Regions from separate parts of the Janthinobacterium sp. EB271-G4-3-2 genome, predicted to be linked through region 2. Evidence: predicted binding sites of a transcription regulator. Region 2 holds the regulator's gene; each other region holds the start of a gene.
What was found. Region 2 encodes LexA, which represses DNA repair genes until DNA is damaged. Its sites were predicted from a motif close to ACTGTATNNNNATACAGT; they were not measured.
Positions count from the first base shown of each region.

Region 1: IGS55_RS10550 (putative DNA modification/repair radical SAM protein) is a predicted target of LexA. The motif match lies at 4,563-4,580, and genes of this name have one in related genera.
Region 3: recA (recombinase RecA) is a predicted target of LexA. The motif match lies at 2,916-2,933, and genes of this name have one in related genera.

Region 1 is NZ_JACYMG010000004.1:68,032-74,308, forward strand. Features, by position in the region: gene IGS55_RS10525 (response regulator) at 1-1,386, shown strand, start outside; gene IGS55_RS10530 (TOBE domain-containing protein) at 1,479-2,246, opposite strand; gene IGS55_RS10535 (sulfate/molybdate ABC transporter ATP-binding protein) at 2,287-2,988, opposite strand; gene modB (molybdate ABC transporter permease subunit) at 3,000-3,677, opposite strand; gene modA (molybdate ABC transporter substrate-binding protein) at 3,694-4,458, opposite strand; gene IGS55_RS10550 (putative DNA modification/repair radical SAM protein) at 4,596-5,828, shown strand; gene IGS55_RS10555 (UdgX family uracil-DNA binding protein) at 5,825-6,277, shown strand, end outside.
Region 2 is NZ_JACYMG010000003.1:103,188-109,464, forward strand. Features, by position in the region: gene IGS55_RS08295 (inorganic phosphate transporter) at 1-421, opposite strand, end outside; gene IGS55_RS08300 (DUF47 domain-containing protein) at 461-1,087, opposite strand; gene IGS55_RS08305 (replicative DNA helicase) at 1,181-2,566, opposite strand; gene rplI (50S ribosomal protein L9) at 2,702-3,157, opposite strand; gene rpsR (30S ribosomal protein S18) at 3,185-3,475, opposite strand; gene priB (primosomal replication protein N) at 3,501-3,800, opposite strand; gene rpsF (30S ribosomal protein S6) at 3,821-4,210, opposite strand; gene lexA (transcriptional repressor LexA) at 4,486-5,121, shown strand; gene IGS55_RS08335 (cystathionine gamma-synthase family protein) at 5,339-6,277, opposite strand, start outside.
Region 3 is NZ_JACYMG010000011.1:156,647-162,923, forward strand. Features, by position in the region: gene IGS55_RS21640 (DUF2889 domain-containing protein) at 1-553, opposite strand, end outside; gene recX (recombination regulator RecX) at 1,062-1,517, opposite strand; gene recA (recombinase RecA) at 1,721-2,824, opposite strand; gene IGS55_RS21655 (response regulator) at 3,068-3,802, shown strand; gene IGS55_RS21660 (sensor histidine kinase) at 3,799-5,340, shown strand; gene IGS55_RS21665 (DUF4212 domain-containing protein) at 5,333-5,647, shown strand; gene IGS55_RS21670 (sodium:solute symporter family protein) at 5,644-6,277, shown strand, end outside.

The DNA.
Region 1 (6,277 bases), on a different contig from region 2:
AGCATCACGCGGCGCTTCGGCGGCACGGGCCTGGGCCTGGCCATCAGCAAGCAGCTGATCCACATGATGGGCGGCGACATCGCCGTCGCCAGCAGCGAAGGCAAGGGCAGCCGCTTCTGGTTCAGCGTGCCGTTCGAGATGCTGGCGCAGCCGGCCGAAACGCGGCGCACGCCCACGCTGGGCCAGCTGCGCCTGCTGGTGGCGGACGATAACCGCACCACGCGCGAACTGATCGTCAAGCTGATCGAGGCGTGGGGGTGGCTGGCCGATGAAGTCGACTCCGGCTTTGCCGCCATCGAACTGTACCGCGAACGCCTGGCGCAGCAGCAGCCGTACGACGTGGTGCTGGCCGACTGGCACATGCCCGTCATGGACGGCCTGGCCACGGCGAAGGCCATCCGCCAGGCGGCCAGCGGCCAGCGGCAGCCCATCGTGGTGATGGTCAACGCCTTCGCCCGCAACCACCTCGAGGAAATCTCCAGCGCGGCCGAGGCCGACGTCGTGCTGATGAAGCCGATCACGGGTTCGAGCCTGTTCGATGCCCTGCATCAGGCCCTGATCACGAAGAACGACGGCGGCGAGCAGCGCATCCTGCACCAGCCGCTGGGCACGCAACTGGCCGGCGTGCATTTCCTGCTGGTGGAAGACAATCATTTGAACCAGGCCGTGGCGCGCGGCATCCTCGAACACATGGGCGCCACCCTCGACGTCGTCGGCGACGGCTTGCAGGCCGTGGAACGGCTGCGCACGGAAGCGCTGCGCTACGACATCGTGCTGATGGACATGCAGATGCCCGTCATGGACGGTTTCAGCGCCACCCACATCATCCGCACGGAACTGCGCCTGAGCCTGCCCGTGATCGCCATGACGGCCGGCGTGCTGGCGTCCGAGCGCGAGCGCTGCATGACGGCCGGCATCAGCGACTTCATCGCCAAGCCTGTCGTGGTGGAAGAGATGATGGAAGTCATCCTGCGCCACCTGCCCAAGCGCCCGCAAGTGCAAACGGCCGAGCCGGTGCGCGTCGCCGACGAGGAAGTGTTTTCCATGGCGCCGCTGATGCGCGTGATGGGACGCGACGCGAAGGGGCGCGGCGTGCTGCGGCGCATGGTCGAAGACGCGCTGAACAAGGGCATGACGCCCGTGCGCGATGCCGAAACCGCGTTGCAGGCGGGCCGCCACAGCGACGTGGCGCGCATCCTGCACAGCGTGCGCGGCTCCGTCGGCACCCTGGGCACGAAACGCCTGATCCGCGCCGCGTTCGCCACCGAGGAAGCCATCGACGCCGGTCGCCTGGACGAAGTCCCAAGCCTGCTGGCGCACACGGCGCAGGAGCTGGAACAGGCGCTGGCGGCGGCCGCCGACTGGTTGTCCAGGCTGAAGGATTAAAAGGGTAGGTCGGATTAGCGCCACGCGCGTAATCCGACAGGACGCGGCAACAATGTTGTCGGATTACGCTGCGCTAATCCGACCTACGCAATTTACGCGGGTACACCGAGGATCACGCTGGACGCCTTGAACATCGCCGTCACGCTGCCGCCGATGGCGATCCCCAGGTCGGTACAGCTCTGGTTGGTGATGATGGCGGCGATCGTGCCGCCGCGTGGCAGGTCCAGCACCACTTCCGTGTTGACGGCGCCCGTCTGCACGCGCGTGACCGTGCCGGCCAGCTGGTTGCGCGCGGAAAAGCGCGCGCCTTCGCTGTCGGCCACGAGGATGATGGACGAAGCCTTGATCAGCGCAAACGCTTCCGCGCCAGGCACCAGGCCCAGGCTTGCGCTGCTGCCCTGCGTGACGATGGCAACGATATGCTGGCCGCCCGGCAATTCCAGGGTGACTTCATCGTTGACGGCACCCTGTTTCAGTTCGGCCACCTTGCCGAGGAATTGATTGCGTGCCGTGGTTTTCATGGCCATTCTCCGTATGAGTAAAAGATCGTCGGCGATGCCTTCGGCCTGGCTGCCCAGCTGGCGCAGGTAGCGGGCATGCTCGCGCTCGATGATGCGGAAATTGTCGACCAGCTGGCGTCCCCGTTGCGTGAGCCGCGTGCCGCCGCCGCCCTTGCCGCCCGTCAGGCGCTCGACCAGCGGCTCGCCGGCCAGATTGTTCATCGCGTCGATGGCGTCCCAGGCCGCCTTGTAGCTCATCTTCACAAGCTTGGCCGCCTGCGTGATGGAACCGCACTCGGCGATGGCGCCCAGCAATTCCACCCTGCCGGCGCCGCCCAGGTGCTCGCCACCCACCGTCATCCATACCGAACCTTCTAGGCCGATTTCCGCTGCCGCCGATTTATCCAATGCGTTCACCCAATGCCATGTGGTCTTCCCTGTTATCGATCTGTCCGTCGCGCAAATACAGCACGTGTTCGCCCAGGATGCGCGCATCTTCCGGATCGTGTGTGATCAGGATCATGGGCACGTCCAGGCGCTGCTGCCACTGGCTCAGTTCCAGCCGCATTTTGACACGCAGGGCCGGATCGAGGGCGGCAAACGGCTCGTCGAGCAGCAGCGCGGACGGCTCGGCCACGAGCGCCCTCGCCAGCGCCACCCGCTGGCGCTGGCCTCCGGACAACTCGTCGGGGAACTGGTGCGCCAGTTCCTGCAAGTGAAACGCGTCGAGCCAATGCTCGACCTTGGCCAACTTTTCGCGCGCGCGCGGATTGAACCAGCCGCGGCTCAGGCCAAAGCCCACGTTCTGGCGCACCGTCAGGTGCGGGAACAGCGCGTAATCCTGGAACAGGTAGGCGACGTTGCGCTGCTGCGGCGGCAAGTTGATGCCGGCGGCCGAATCGAACAGGGTGCGCCCGTTCAGGCGGATATGGCCTGCGTCCGGTGTAAACAGTCCGGCAATGGCTTTCAGGGTCATGCTCTTGCCGGCGCCGGACGGGCCATACATGGCGATGCGCTGGCTGCCGGACGTGCATTGCACCTGCAGGTCGAAGCGGCGTTTGCCGGAGCGCAAGGTGGCGCGGATGTCGAGGTCGAGTTGCATGGGCGTCATCCTCAGCGTCCTTTGTGCGCGACGCGCCCGGGCGCCAGGCGGCCAGCCGACAGCAGCACCACGATGCAGACCACCGAGATGATCACGACCAGCGTATTGGCCACGTCGTCCTGGCCCGCCTGCACGGCTTCATACACGGCCACCGACAGGGTCTGCGTCTTGCCGGGAATGCTGCCGGCCACCATCAAGGTGGCGCCGAATTCGCCGAGCGCGCGCACGAATCCCAGCAGCACGCCGGCCAGGATGCCGCGCCAGGCCAGCGGCAAGGTGACGCGAAAGAAAATCGCCGGCTCGGAAATGCCCAGCACGCGGGCAGCCTGCTCGAGCTGGCCGTCGACGGCCTCGAAGGCGGCGCGCGCGGGCTTGAAGACGAGGGGAAAGGCGACCACGGTGGAAGCGATCACGGCGCCCTGCCATGTAAAAATCAGGTTGATGCCGAAGTTGTCCTGCAGCCAGATGCCCAGGGTGCCGCGCCGGCCCAGCAGCACCAGCAGGTAATAGCCGAGCACGGTCGGCGGCATCACCATCGGCAGGGTCAACAGGGCGTCGAGCAGCTCGCGCCCGGGAAAACGCGTGCGTGCCAGCAGATAGCCCGTGCCGATGCCGAGCAACAAGTTAAGCGCCGTGGCCCATGCCGCCACTTTGAGCGACAGGGCCAGCGCGGTCCAGGCGATATCCATGTGCAGTCGTTCTACTTTATGGCTTTTTAAACCCGTATTTGGCGAGGATGGCTTGCGCCGGCACCGTCTGCAGATAGCTGACGAAGCGCTTCGCTTCGGCCGCATTGCCGCTGCCCTTGATGGTGGCGATCGGGTACAGCACGGGTGCGTCCAGCGGCACTTCCAACACCACGTTGACCTTGTCTTTCATGATGGCCGCGTCGGTGGAGTAGACAAAGCCCGCATCGACTTCGCCGCGCGCCACGTAGTCGAGCGACTGGCGCACGTTCTGCGTGCCGATGGCTTTAGATTGCACGGCGTCCCACAGCTTCGCCTTCTTCAGCGCGCCTTCCGAGTAACGGCCGACGGGCACGCTGGCCGGATTGGCGATGGCCACGCGGGTCACGTCCTTGCGCGTCAGGTCGCTCAAGCTCTTGATGCCCAGCTTGCTATCGTGCGGCACGATCAGCACCAGGCTGTTGCCGACGAAGTCCATGCGCTCGGCCGGCAAGACAAGGCCCTGCTTTTGCGCCGCATCCATGGTTTCCTGGTCGGCCGAGGCAAACACGTCCACGGGCGCGCCCTTGACGATCTGCTGCAGCAGCACGCCCGAGGCGGCAAAGTTCAAGGACACCTTGCTGCCCGGATACTGCGCCTCGTAGCCTTGCGCCGCCTCCTTGAACGCATTCGTCAGGCTGGCCGCGGCCGACACGACCACTTCGCCGGCAAGGGCGGACGAGGCGGCGGTGGCGGTGGCGAAGAGGGCGGCGCCGAGCAGTGTGGCGAGGGAGGTAAGGCGCATGATCGTATCCTTGATGAGAAGAGAACCAGGCCCGTAATATACACCGATATATAGCGCTCTGCCATCGCACAGGTCAAGTCAGCGCAAGTCCCATTCCCTGATATACTGTATATAAACACAGTATATCGAGGTGCATCATGGAATTGACGGACAAGCTGGAAATCCTGGCCGACGCGGCCAAGTACGATGCGTCCTGCGCCAGCAGCGGCGCGCCCAAGCGCGATTCCATCGGCAAGGACGGCTTTGGCGCCACCTCGGGCATGGGCATTTGCCACAGCTACACGCCGGATGGGCGCTGCGTCTCGCTGCTGAAAGTGCTGCTGACGAATTACTGCCTGTACGACTGCCAGTACTGCGTCAACCGCCGCACGTCAAACGTGCCGCGTGCGCGCTTTACCGTGGCCGAAGTGGTGAAACTGACGAGCGACTTTTACCTGCGCAACTACATCGACGGCCTGTTCCTCAGTTCCGGCATCATCCAGTCGGCCGACTACACGATGGAACAACTGGTGCAGGTGGCGCGCGAGTTGCGCGAAGTGCACCAGTTCCGCGGCTACATCCATCTGAAAACCATTCCCGACGCCGATCCGGCGCTGATCGCGCAGGCGGGCCGCTATGCCGACCGGCTCAGCGTCAACATCGAACTGCCGACCCAGGACAGCGTGCAAAAGCTGGCGCCGGAAAAGAGCGTGCACACGATCAAGCTGGCGATGGGGTCGATACGCCGCAAGCTCGATGAAAAGGCCGAGGAACCACGCGCGCCGCGCTTCGCGCCGGCCGGGCAAAGCACGCAGATGATCGTCGGCGCCGACGCCAGCGACGACCAGCAAATCCTCGCCACGGCCGAGACCTTGTACGGCAGCTACAAACTCAAGCGCGTGTATTACTCGGCTTTCAGCCCGATCCCCGACAGCCCGAAAAGCGTGCCGCTGGCGCCGCCACCGATGCTGCGCGAACACCGGCTGTACCAGGCCGATTTCCTGCTGCGCAGCTATGGTTTCCAGGCCAGCGAACTGCTGCCCGCCACGGGCGGCAACCTGGCGCTCGATATCGACCCGAAACTGGCGTGGGCGCTGGCGCACCGCGAACATTTTCCGCTGGACTTGAACCGCGCGGCGCAGCACATGATCGCCCGCGTACCCGGCATCGGCCTGCGCAACGCGCAGCGCATCGTCGACCTGCGGCGGCTGCGACAGGTGCGCTACGCCGACCTGTCGCGCCTGCGCTGCAGCATGAAGAAAATCGCTCCCTTCATCATCACGGCCGACTACTTTCCCGCGCGCGACACGACCGCCTCCGAACACCTGCGGCGCGCCATGGCGGAGGCGCCGCAGCAAATGTATCTGTGGCCGGAGCTGCAGGCCGCATGAGCACGGTGGTGAGGCTGGCGCAATCGTTCGACGAGTGGCGCGCGGCGGCACGCGAACTGATCGCGCTTGGCGTGCCGCCTGCCGACGTTGCCTGGCAGTCGCGTCCCGGCGATGGCGACCTGTTTTCCGCCACGCCGGATGCGACCGATACCGGCGCGCCGCAGCTGCGCCTGCCGCGCCAGCTGGTGGAACTGCTGCGGACCGCCGCCTGTTTCAGCGTGCCTGACCGCTGGGCCTTCCTGTACCAGGTGCTGTGGCGCTGGCAGCTGGGCCAGTACGACGTGATGTCGCCGGCCGATGCGGACGGCGCGCGCCTGCACGCCATGGTCAAGGCCGTGCACCGCGAGGAGCACGACATGCATGCGTATGTACGCTTCCGCGAACGCAGCGAAGCGGAAGAGGCACCGCGTTTTGTGGCCTGGTTCGAACCCGTGCACGAAGTGCTGCCG
Region 2 (6,277 bases):
CGACGGTTTTCCACAGGCCGGCCGCGACCAGCGCGCCCGTGCCGGACTTGGCGACGGCTGCGCCCACCAGGCCGCCGATCAGGGCGTGCGAGGACGACGATGGAATGCCGTAGTACCAGGTAAACAAATTCCAGAAGATGGCGCCCATCAGCGCGCCGAAGATCACGTACTGGTCGATCACTGCCGGATCGATGGTGCCCTTGCCCACCGTGGCGGCCACGGTCAGCTGGTGGAACACGAAGATGGCGACGAAGTTGAACGTGGCGGCCATGGCAACCGCGGTCTGCGGTTTCAATACGCCCGTCGAGACCACCGTGGCAATCGCGTTGGCGGCATCGTGGAAGCCGTTCATGAAGTCAAACAGCAGCGCCAGGACGATCAACAGGCCTAGCACGTAGATGCTGATTTGTATGGTCATTATAGTTTCTTTTCTGATTCTGGTTCAGGACAGGCCCAACGCTTACGCGTTTTCGACGATGATGCCTTCGATAATATTGGACACGTCTTCGCAACGGTCGGTCACGGTTTCCAGAATTTCGTAGATCGCTTTCAGCTTGATCAGGTTGCGCACGTCCGGTTCGTCGCGGAACAGCTTGGACATGGCGGCGCGCATCACGTGGTCGGCATCCGATTCCAGGCGGTCGATCTCTTCGCAGATGGCGACGATCTTGCGCGAGTTGTCCATGTTGTGCAGCATGGCGACGGCGTCGCGCACTTTTTCGGTACAGGCCAGCACCAGTTCGGCCAGGCGCTTGGCTTCCGGCGTGACGGCCTTCAGGTCGTACAGCGAGACGGTTTGCGCCGCATCTTCCAGCAGGTCGAGGATGTCGTCCTGGCGCGTGATCAGCTGATGGATGTCATCGCGGTCGATCGGCGTGATGAAGGTCTTGTGCAGCATTTCCACGGTGGCGTAGGTGACTTTGTCCGCCTGTTTCTCGATGCTTTCGATCGCATGCACGCGGTTTTCCAGGTCGTCGAAATTGGTCATCAGGCCGAGCATCTCTTTGGCGCCCTTGACGCACAGTTCCGCGTGCTGGTTAAACAATTCAAAAAACTTGCCCTCAGTGGGCATCAAGCGTCCAAACATGTCATTCTCCGTTAAGCATTGAGTCGTGTTATTTACTACAGAAAGCCGCCCCGTTGCCGGGGCGGCCGATGGAATTGCCAGTGCTGCTGAGTCTTAGTCGCCTTGGTAAAGCGCCAGGCCACCACTGTAATTGCCAAATTTGGTGTACTGCCCCATGAAGGTGAGGCGGATGCTGCCGATTGGACCGTTACGTTGTTTACCGATGATGATTTCGGCCGTTCCCTTGTCCGGCGAGTCGGGGTTATACACCTCGTCGCGGTAAATGAACAGGATCACGTCGGCATCCTGCTCAATAGCGCCCGATTCGCGCAAGTCGGACATGACAGGACGTTTGTTCGGGCGTTGTTCCAGCGAGCGGTTCAGCTGGGACAGCGCGATCACGGGGCATCCGAGTTCTTTCGCCAGGCCTTTCAAGCCCCGCGAAATCTCGGAAATCTCCGTGGCGCGGTTGTCGCCCGGCGTATTGGCCGACATCAGTTGCAAGTAATCGACGATGATCAGGCCCAGCTTGCCGCATTGACGCGACAAACGGCGCGAGCGGGCGCGCAATTCGATGGAATTGAGCGCCGGCGTTTCATCGATGTACAACTGCGCGTCGTTCATCTTCTGGATCGCATTCGTCAGGCGCGGCCAGTCTTCGTCGTTCAGGCGGCCAGTACGCAAACGGTGCTGGTCCAGCTGTCCGACGGAGCCGAGCATACGCATGGCCAGCTGGGCGCCGCCCATCTCCATCGAGAACACGGCCACGGGCAAGCCGCTGTCGATGGCCACGTTTTCGCCGATGTTGACGGAAAACGCCGTCTTGCCCATCGAAGGACGGCCCGCCACGATCACCAGGTCGCCCGGCTGCAGACCCGAGGTCATGCGGTCGAGGTCGATGAAACCGGTGGGCACGCCCGTGATTTCACTCTGATTGTCGCGGCTGTACAGTTCGTCGATGCGTTCGACCACTTGCGTCAGCAGGGGCTGGATGGCGGTCCAGCCCTGGGCGCCGCGCGCGCCTTCTTCGGCGATGGCGAAAATCTTCGATTCGGCCTCGTCAAGCATCTGCTTGACTTCCTTGCCTTGCGGGCTGAAGGCCGTGCCGGAGATATCGTCGGCGACGGTGATGAGCTTGCGCAGCACGCCGCGGTCGCGCACGATCTCGGCGTAGCGCCGGATGTTCGCGGCCGATGGCGTGTTTTGCGCCATGGCGTTCAGGTAAGCGAGTCCGCCCACGTCATCGGCCTTGCCGAGCTGGGTCAGGGTTTCAAAAACAGTAATGACATCGGCTGGCTTGGAAGCGTTAACCATCTTGACGATTTGCTCGAAGATGATGCGATGGTCATAGCGATAGAAATCCTCCGCATGCATGAAGTCGGCGATGCGGTCATACGCGGCATTGTCGCGCAGCAGACCACCGATGACGGATTGTTCTGCTTCGATCGAATGCGGCGGAATACGGAGGGAATCCAGTTGCGGATCAGAGGGGGCGTTCATGGCGCGAATTATACCCGCTTCGGCGTGCTGGCAAAAATAAAGGGCTGAAATTGAGCGAAAAAAAGGCCACAAAAAAGCCGGGCGAACCCGGCTTTTCATAGTGCGGCAATGCTTGCGGGCCAGGCCCGCAGACAATTACGCGTTCGCGTCTGGAACGACAGCGATAACAACTTCCACGACCACGTCGGTGTGCAGAGCAACCGAAACGTTGTGCTCGCCAACGATCTTCAGCGGGCCGGTAGGCATGCGGATTTGTGCTTTTTCAACAGCAAAACCTTGCTTGGTCAGCGCTTCAGCGATGTCGAAGTTGGTGACGGAACCGAACAGACGGCCATCAACACCAGCTTTTTGAGCAACTTGAACGGTCAGGCCGCTCAGTTTTTCGCCCTGGGCTTGCGATGCGGCCAGTTTGGCGGCAGCAGCTTTTTCCAGTTCGGCGCGCTTGACTTCGAATTCAGCCACAGCGGTTGCCGTGGCACGACGTGCCAGGCGTTGTGGGATCAGGAAGTTACGTGCGTAACCGTCTTTGACTTTGACGACTTCGCCGAGGTTACCGACGTTAACAACTTTTTCTAACAGAATGATTTGCATAGTTCTTCTCCAGGAATATCTGACCGATTAAGCGTGGTGCAGATCGGTGTATGGCAGCAGCGCGAGGAAGCGAGCGCGCTTGATTGCGGTGTCAACTTGGCGCTGGTAGTGCGCTTTGGTACCGGTCAGGCGTGCTGGCATGATCTTGCCGTTTTCTTGGACGAAGTCTTTCAGCGTGTCGACGTCTTTATAGTCGACTTGCTCAACGTGAGCTGCGGTGAAGCGGCAGAACTTCTTGCGTTTGAACAACGGGTTTTGCTGTTTGCGTTTTTCTTTAAGCTTGAGCTTATTTTTGTCGAACTTTTTACCGAATGCCATGTCAGGCTCCTGTATCTAAAATGCGCTAGTCAGAATTGACTGCACTAAAATCAATGATGTGAAACACCAAACTCTTGCTGTTGCGGCTCTTCCTGGCCAGGAAACCCGTGAACTGATACACCCCGCCCAAGCTTGCCTGACTGAACCTGCCTGAGATTTCGCCAGCGGCTAGCGCGGCAACATCAAACTCGGTCAAACGGGCAATCCCTGCTTCCATCTGCTGCGAACTGTGTTGCAATACTGCATTCACAATCGGCAGCCCTGCCGGGGTATAGCGCAATATTTCGCGCTCGGCAATGATGGCGGTGACTTGTAGCTGGTTCAGCGCACGATCCTGGTCAAGAATTAAGCTGCTGCTGCGGCTGGAGCGGCTGCTGGTGCTTCGGTGCGGTGGCTTTTGGCCGCGTCTTCGCGTTGTACCGATTTCATCATCGGCGAAGGAGCTGTTTCAGCTTTCTTCATTTTAACGGTCAGGTGACGCAACACGGCATCATTGAATTTGAATGCTGTTTCCAACTCGACCAGGGTCTCGTTGTCGCATTCGATGTTCAGGCAGATGTAGTGTGCTTTAGGCAGCTTTTGGATCGAGTAAGCCATTTGACGGCGGCCCCAATCTTCCACGCGGTGAACCGAACCGCCGCGGGTGGTTACGCTGGCTTTGTAGCGTTCGATCATCGCGGGCACTTGCTCGCTTTGGTCCGGATGGACGATAAAGACTATTTCATAATGACGCATGCAAACTCCTTCAGGTCGGATTGATAATCGCCCACCCCGGCGTCAAGACGGGTGTGGGAAGGTCAGCCGAAGATTATAACCGCCTTTTGCAAACGTTTCAATCATTGCTTGCGCCGGCGCCCGAAAAGCCCGCGCGCCACCGTGCTTTCCGCCCGTGGACAAGTATTTCTTGCGAAATTCGCCTAAAACACGGAAATCCCCTTGCATAGTGGGCGATACTGTACAAAAATACAGACTGTTCATATAGACAGCATTTTAGTATGCACCCACCGCTCATGATCAAGCTGACAGCACGACAAGAACAAATCCTGAACCTGATCAAGGACGCGATTGAAAACACGGGCTTTCCTCCTACCCGTGCCGAAATCGCCAATGAACTGGGTTTCAAATCGGCCAATGCGGCCGAAGAGCATTTGCAGGCCCTGGCCCGCAAGGGCGCGATCGAGATTTCGCCCGGCACCTCGCGCGGCATCCGCCTGATCGGCGCGGCGGCAGAAGCACCGCCATCGAAAGTGCCGGCGGCGCTGCTGATGTCGCTGCCCCTGATCGGCCGCGTGGCTGCCGGTTCGCCCATCCTGGCCCAGGAAAACCTGGAAGCGAGCTACAACGTGGACCCGGCCCTGTTCTCGGCCAAACCCGACTTCCTGCTGAAGGTGCGCGGCTGGTCCATGCGCGACGCCGGCATCATGGATGGCGACTTGCTGGCCGTCAAAAAGGTCGACAGCGCCAAGAATGGCCAGATCGTCGTCGCCCGCATCGGCGACGAAGTCACCGTCAAGCGCTACAAGAAGACGGGCTCCGTCATCGAACTGCTGCCGGAAAACCCGGACTTCAAGGTGATCACCGTGTCGCCGGAAGACGAGTTTGCCCTGGAAGGTTTGGCCGTGGGGCTGATGCGCAGCTGGCATTGATTGAGCGCGCCCTCATAAACCTACTGCGCAGCCCACTCTCGGGCATCCGTTGCTCGCTAGCTGGGCGCCCCCGTACAATGTACAGCTCCGCTACTCAACCCGATATTGGGCTTGCTCGCTACGGTTTCTGAAGGCACGAAGACATTACCATTGAACGGCGAAAAACAAAGGGCCGCAACAGCATGACTGTTGCGACCCTTTTCATTTATCCGGCTACTTATACATCGAGTGCGAGTGCCTGGCGGAAATCCTCAAGCAGATCCACCTCATCCTCGATACCGACGGAGACGCGGATCAGCGATTCGGCGATGCCCATGCTGGCGCGCCGCTCGGCACCCATCTCATAGAAAATCGTGTGGGCGACGGGAATGACGAGGGTGCGCGTGTCGCCGAGGTTGCTCGCGGGAATGGCCAGGTTCAAACGATTGAGGAAATCGAAGCAGTCGATGCCATCCTTCAGCTCAAAGCTGAACAAGGAACCATAGCTGCGGAACAAGTCCGTCGCCAGCGCGTGCTGCGGGTGCGACGCCAGGCCCGGGTAATGCACGGCCGCCACTCTCGGGTCGGCCTGCAGCATGGTGGCCAGCGCCAAAGCGTTCGAGCAGGTGCGGTCCATGCGCAAAGCCATGGTTTCCGCGCCGACAGCGATATGGTGCGCCGCTTCCGGCCCCAGCGAAGCGCCGAAGTCGCGCAAGGCCTTGGCGCGGATTTGCGCGATGCCCCACTGGGCCGGCGCCGCCTTCTTGTAATTTTCAAAGATGTTCGGATACTGCGTCCAGTCGAACACGCCCGTGTCCGTCAAGCTGCCGCCCAGGGCATTGCCGTGGCCGCCGATGGATTTCGTCAAGGCATTGACCACCAGGCCCGCGCCCACGGCTTTGGGGCGGAACAGATATGGCGTCGTCATCGTGTTGTCGACGATGTACAAAATGCCCTTTTCGCGGCACAAGTCGCCGATTTTTTTCAGGTCGGCGATTTGCGTGCGCGGATTGGCGATGGTTTCCACGAACACGATGCGCGTGGCCGGCGTAATGGCGGCCGCCACGTTGGCGACGTCCGTGGCGTCGACGAACGACACGGCCATGCCCTGCCCCGTCACCGTTTGCCACAGGCTGTTGGTGTTGCCAAACAAAAAGGCCGACGACACGACATGGTC
Region 3 (6,277 bases), on a different contig from region 2:
TGGCTACCCAGCGCGGGTAATACTGTGCAACTGCCCCGCCATCGGTGCGCAGGGCGTGGCATTTGTCGAGTTGAAACGGCTTTTCATGCGACAAGTCAGCATTCTCACCGTCACGGGTCGACCAGACATCGCCGGCAAATGCCTGAACCGTCGCAGTCGGCAAGACTTGCGCCAGTTCGGTCAAATGGGTACAGCCAGCGATTCCCGCCAGGCGCTGTTTCAAGTCGCGGCGGAAATTCTTCAATAAATTCAAACCGATCAGCGCCCTGTAAGCGGGGCCGATGGTATCGCAAAAACCGGGATAGGGCACGGCATCGGAGACAGCTTCGGCCTCGACAATGGTCAGTTCGCGATCGACGGTAATGCGTAAGTGGAGGTCATGCAGAGGGGAGCCGGCGGGACGGGGGCCGGAGGCCAGGGTCGCGTCATAGCTTTTGATGTCGGTGATATGGGCGTCAATATCCCACAGGCCGTCGTCGCGCACATACGCTTGGACGTCGATAACGCGGGAGTGCCGTAGGGCGCGCCGGGATACGGGAGTTGACAGGGGCATAAGACCGATGCCGCTTGCGCGGCCATAATTTAGTAAGCAGCCATGTGCCTAAAGCACTCTGTTCGCAGCTTCTACGAACAGCAACCGCACCTGCGGCGCCGCAAAAACCCTAAAAGTGTAGCACACTGGGCGCCGGTTGCGCCGCAACATAATTTTTCATTGCTTCGATAAAAACATTTCAAAGCATAAAGAATTCACATGGAAATTGACGCTGTTATCACGTTCAGTGATGATAGATATGCCCTCCTTGCACGCCTGTCCTGCGCCAGCCGCCACACCCGTCTGGCATGGGCAAGCGCTGGTGGCGCTGGTCACGTGCAGCGCAACAATACGCCGCCAGCTTGACAGGACGATGACAGCGGAGTGCGCTTGCAAAAAAATATGCCATCAAGCGTGACGGGCCGGTCCTTGCCACACAGGCAAGGTGCGAACTGTTGCAGAAGGAACACAATGGAAGAGCCTGCGGCCGGGCGTTCGCGTGACCAGTCCGGGCGCCACCGGCGCGCGTCTAGTCGTCTTCGGGGTCCAGGCCCTTCAAGGCCGCCTGCACGGCGCGCTGGGAAAAGCCGCGCTGCATCAGGAAGCGCATCTGTTTGTTGCGCTGCTCGGCATCCTGCGCCACCTCGCCAAACTTGCGGCGCCATACTTCGCAGGCGCGCGCAACCTCCCCTTCGGCCAGGCCCGCCTTGAGCTCCTGCAGCGCCTCGCCGCCGATGCCATGGCTTTGCAGTTCGGCCATGATGCGGCTATTGCCGAAGCGGGCCGAGCGGCGGTGGATCAGCGACTCGGAAAAGCGCTCCTGCGACAGCCAGTTGGCTTGCTCCAGGCTGTCGAGCAAGGCTTCCACATCATCGCCCTCCTGCGCATGGCGCTGCAGCTTGCGCCGCAATTCCATGCGGCTGTGTTCACGCATCGACAAAAAGCGTAGCGCCCTGCCCTTCAGGCTTAGTTGTACTGCGGCCATACACCCACCTTGTCTTCCATTCCACGATCACATCACCCAAACACAATCGCCGCCCGGCGCAACAGCGCGGGACGGCGATCAGGGTCCTACCTTGCGGCAAGCCATGCGTAGGTCGGATTAGGCCCCTTGGGCCGTAATCCGACAACATTGTTGGCCTCTGTGCTGTTGTCGGATTACGCGCGGCTTTGCCGCGCTAATCCGACCTACTCTGCCTTGGCTTCCGCAGCCTTGGCAGCCTTGTCGGCGGCTTTGTCCGCTTTTTCCGGCTTTTCAGCAGCCAGCGGCGGCAGTTCGCGCACGCCCAGCGAAGCGCGGACCTTGTTTTCGATTTCGCGGGCCAACGCCGGACGCTCTTGCAGGAAGGCGCGGGCGTTGTCCTTGCCCTGACCGATGCGTTCGCCGTTGTAGCTGTACCACGAACCGGATTTTTCCACGATCTTGGCATCCGAGCCCAGATCCAGGATTTCGCCTTCGCGCGAGGTGCCTGCGCCGTACAGGATGTCGAAGTGCGCTTCCTTGAACGGTGGCGCGATCTTGTTCTTGACGACCTTGACCTTGGTTTCGTTGCCGATCACTTCATCGCCGGACTTGATCGAGCCGGTGCGGCGGATATCCAGGCGCACGGAGGCGTAGAATTTCAGCGCATTGCCGCCGGTGGTCGTTTCCGGGCTGCCGAACATCACGCCGATCTTCATGCGGATCTGGTTGATGAAGATGACCAGGGTATTGGTACGGTTGATGGAACCGGTCAGCTTGCGCAGGGCTTGCGACATCAGGCGCGCTTGCAAGCCTGGCAGCGAATCGCCCATGTCGCCTTCGATCTCGGCGCGTGGCGTCAGTGCGGCCACGGAGTCGATGACGACGAGGTCGACGCTGCCCGAACGCACGAGGGCGTCACAGATTTCCAGCGCCTGCTCGCCCGTGTCCGGTTGCGAGATCAGCAATTCGTGCAGGTTCACGCCCAGCTTTTGCGCGTAGCCGACGTCGAGCGCGTGCTCGGCATCGATAAAGGCGCACGTGCCGCCCAGTTTTTGCATTTCGGCGATGGTTTGCAGGGTCAGGGTGGTTTTACCCGACGATTCCGGACCGTAGATTTCCACCACGCGGCCGCGCGGCAAGCCACCCACGCCCAGCGCGATATCGAGGCCGAGCGAACCGGTCGACACGACTTGCACTTCTTCGATCGGTGCGCTGGCATCCATGCGCATGACCGAACCTTTGCCAAACTGCTTCTCGATCTGCGCCAGTGCGGCGGCGAGCGCCTTGGCTTTTTCCGATGCGGGTACTACAGCTTTTTTATCGTCCATATGTTCTTTCAGCCGTTCTACAGGTGCGGATTCAGGGTGAATCCTGCAGCCTGCGATAGCGCCAGTGGGTTAAATTCTTTACACAGACAGTACTGTATAAAAAAACAGTGATCAATGCAAGCGGAACGTGGATTTGTTTTGAAACAGATCAATACAACCGCGGATTTTCATAAAAATTCGCCACCTTGCGGAAAATGAAACACAATACAAGCTTCTACCGCCGCAAAGCATAGGAAGTGCACCATGCGTATTTTACTTGCCGAAGATGACAGCGTGCTGGCCGACGGCCTGACCCGCTCGCTGCGCCAGTCCGGTTATGCGATCGACTACGTCAAGACGGGCCAGGAGGCCGACACGGCCCTGTCCACCCAGGAATTCGACTTGCTGATCCTCGACCTGGGCCTGCCCAAAATGTCCGGCCTGGAAGTGCTGCGCCGCCTGCGCGCGCGCGCCTCGCTGCTGCCGGTGCTGATCCTGACGGCCGCCGATTCCATCGAGCAACGCGTGAATGGCCTCGACCTCGGTGCCGATGATTATATGGCCAAGCCGTTCGCCTTGTCGGAACTGGAGGCAAGAGTGCGCGCCCTGACGCGCCGCGGCGCCGGCGGCGGCGCCACCATCATCAAGCACGGCCCCCTCAGCTACGACCAGGTGGGGCGCAGCGCCTACATCAACGACCAGATGCTCGACCTGTCGGCGCGCGAACTGGGCTTGCTGGAAATCCTGCTGGGCCGCACCGGCCGCCTCGTCTCGAAAGAGCAGCTGGTCGACCACCTGTGCGAATGGGGCGAGGAAGTGTCGAACAACGCCATCGAAGTGTATGTGCACCGCTTGCGCAAGAAAATCGAGGTGGGTGGCGTGCGCATCGCCACCGTGCGCGGCCTCGGCTATTGCCTGGAAAAATACTCGGAAGCGGCGCGCCTGAACGCCGAAGCGGGCGAGTCGGCAAGCCCGGCCAGCGGACCCGCCAGCAAGTGAAGGCGCGCGAGGCGCCAGCGGACGAGCCGGACGACGACGACTGGTTCGAACCGCCCACCACGGAGCAGGACGACACGATCGAGCATTCGCTGTTCGGCGAAATCCTCGACTGGATGCTGGCGCCCCTGCTGCTGCTGTGGCCGATGAGCATCGCCATCACCTATCTGGTGGCCAAGAGCATCGCCAATCAACCATTCGACCATGCGCTGGAAGACAGCGTGACGGTGCTCACGCAGCAGGTCAAGCAGGCCGATGGCGCCATGCTGCGCCGCGCGCCGGACAAGAACAGCAGCAATAATAACGGCCGCGACTTGCTGCGCGGCGACGATGTCGACACCCTGTATTACCTGGTGGTGGGCCCGCGCGGCGAATACCTGGCCGGCGACCGCGATTTGCCGCCGCCGCAGGACGCCGACAAATACCGCAGCGGCATGGTGCTGTTCCGCAACGACACCATGCACGGCACGCCCGTGCGCGTGGCGTTCAGCTATCTCGATATTCCTTCCAGCAACGACGATGAGCAAAGCCGCGCGCTGGTGCAAGTCGCCGAGACGCTGGAAAAACGCGCCCAGCTGGCCAACGAAATCATCAAGGGCGTGATTTTGCCGCAGTTCATCATCCTGCCCGTGATCCTGGCCCTCGTCTGGTTTGCCCTGGCGCGCGGCCTGTCGCCGCTGGCGCAATTGCAGGAGCGCATACGCGCGCGGCCGCCCGACGATTTGAGTCCAATCGAATCGGGCCAGGTGCCCGAGGAAATCACGCCGCTGGTCGGTTCGCTCAACGAGATGCTCTCGCGGCTGTCGCTGTCGATCGACATGCAGAAACGCTTCATCGCCGATGCCGCGCACCAGATGAAAACGCCACTGGCCGGCATGCGCATGCAATCGGAACTGGCCCTGCGCCAGACCGACCACGACGAGATTCACCGCTCGCTGCTGCAGCTGGCGAAAAGTTCGGAAGCGGCCACGCGCCTCGTCAACCAGTTGCTGGCCCTGGCGCGCGCGGAAAACCAGCCGCAGGCGGGCACGGCGTTCGAACCGATCGAACTGAGCGAACTGGCGCGCGGCGTGGTGCAGGACTGGGTACAAGCCTCGTTTGCCCAGCATATCGACCTGGGCTTCGAACAGCCCGCGTATTCGATCATGATTTCCGGCAATCCCATAATGCTGCGCGAGCTGCTGAGCAATCTGATCGACAACGCCCTGCGCTACACGCCGTCCGGTGGCAGCGTCACGGTGCGCGTGCGCAGCACCCTGGAACTGGCCATCCTGGAGGTGGAAGATACGGGGCCAGGCATTGCGCCGGCCGAGCGGGCGCACGTGTTCGAACGCTTTTACCGCATTCTCGGCAGCAATGTCGATGGTAGCGGCCTGGGCCTGGCCATCGTCCGCGAAATTGCCCAGCAGCACGGCGCCGAAGTCGATATTTTTAACAATCCGCGCGCGCAGTCGCCGAAGCTGCCGGGCACCCTGCTGCGCCTGAGCATCGCCCTGCTGTTGCCGGACGCGCCAGAAGAGGATGACATCACGTATGGATAAGCCGAGCCCACCCGTTGCCTCGGCGCGGCCCGCGCGCGCGCCCAGCCCCGAGCTGCAGGCGCGCCGCGATATGCACTGGCGCAAGACGCGGCGCCTGACGGCCATCCTGCTGCTGGTCTGGCTGCTGACGGGCTTCCTGACCGTGTTCTATGCGCGCGAACTGTTGCACCTGAACCTGTTCGGCTGGCCCCTGCCCTTCTATATGGCGGCCCAGGGCGCCTCGCTCGTGTACCTGGCCATCATCGCCGTCTATGCCTGGCGCATGCGGCGCCTCGACCGCGACTTTCATGCCGAGGAGCACGCATGAGCGGCCAGCGCAGCTTCTTTGCCCGGCTGAGCCGCTACTACCTGCTGTTTACGGCCGGTTTCGCCGCCTTCCTGCTGGCCCTGTCCGTGCTGGAACAGGAAGGCATGCCGCGCGCGTGGATCGGCTACCTGTTCATGCTCGTCACCATCACCCTGTACGCCACCATCGGCGTCATCAGCCGCACCTCGAACGTCACCGAATACTATGTGGCGGGGCGCCGGGTGCCAGCCATGTTCAACGGCATGGCCACGGCCGCCGACTGGATCTCGGCGGCCAGCTTCATCAGCCTGGCCGGCGGCCTGTACCTGAACGGCTTCGACGGCCTGGCCTTCATCATGGGCTGGACGGGCGGCTATTGCCTGGTGGCGCTATTGATCGCGCCCTACCTGCGCAAATTCAGCCAGTACACGATTCCCGATTTCCTCGCCGCCCGCTACGGCAGCGGTACCGACAAACGGGGCGCCAGCGTGCGCGTGGTGGCCGTGGCCGCCACCATCATCGTGTCGTTTACGTATGTGGTGGCGCAGATCTACGCCGTCGGCCTGATCGCCTCGCGCTTCACAGGCGTGGATTTTTCCGTCGGCATCTTCCTGGGCCTGGCCAGCATTCTCGTCTGCTCCTTTCTGGGCG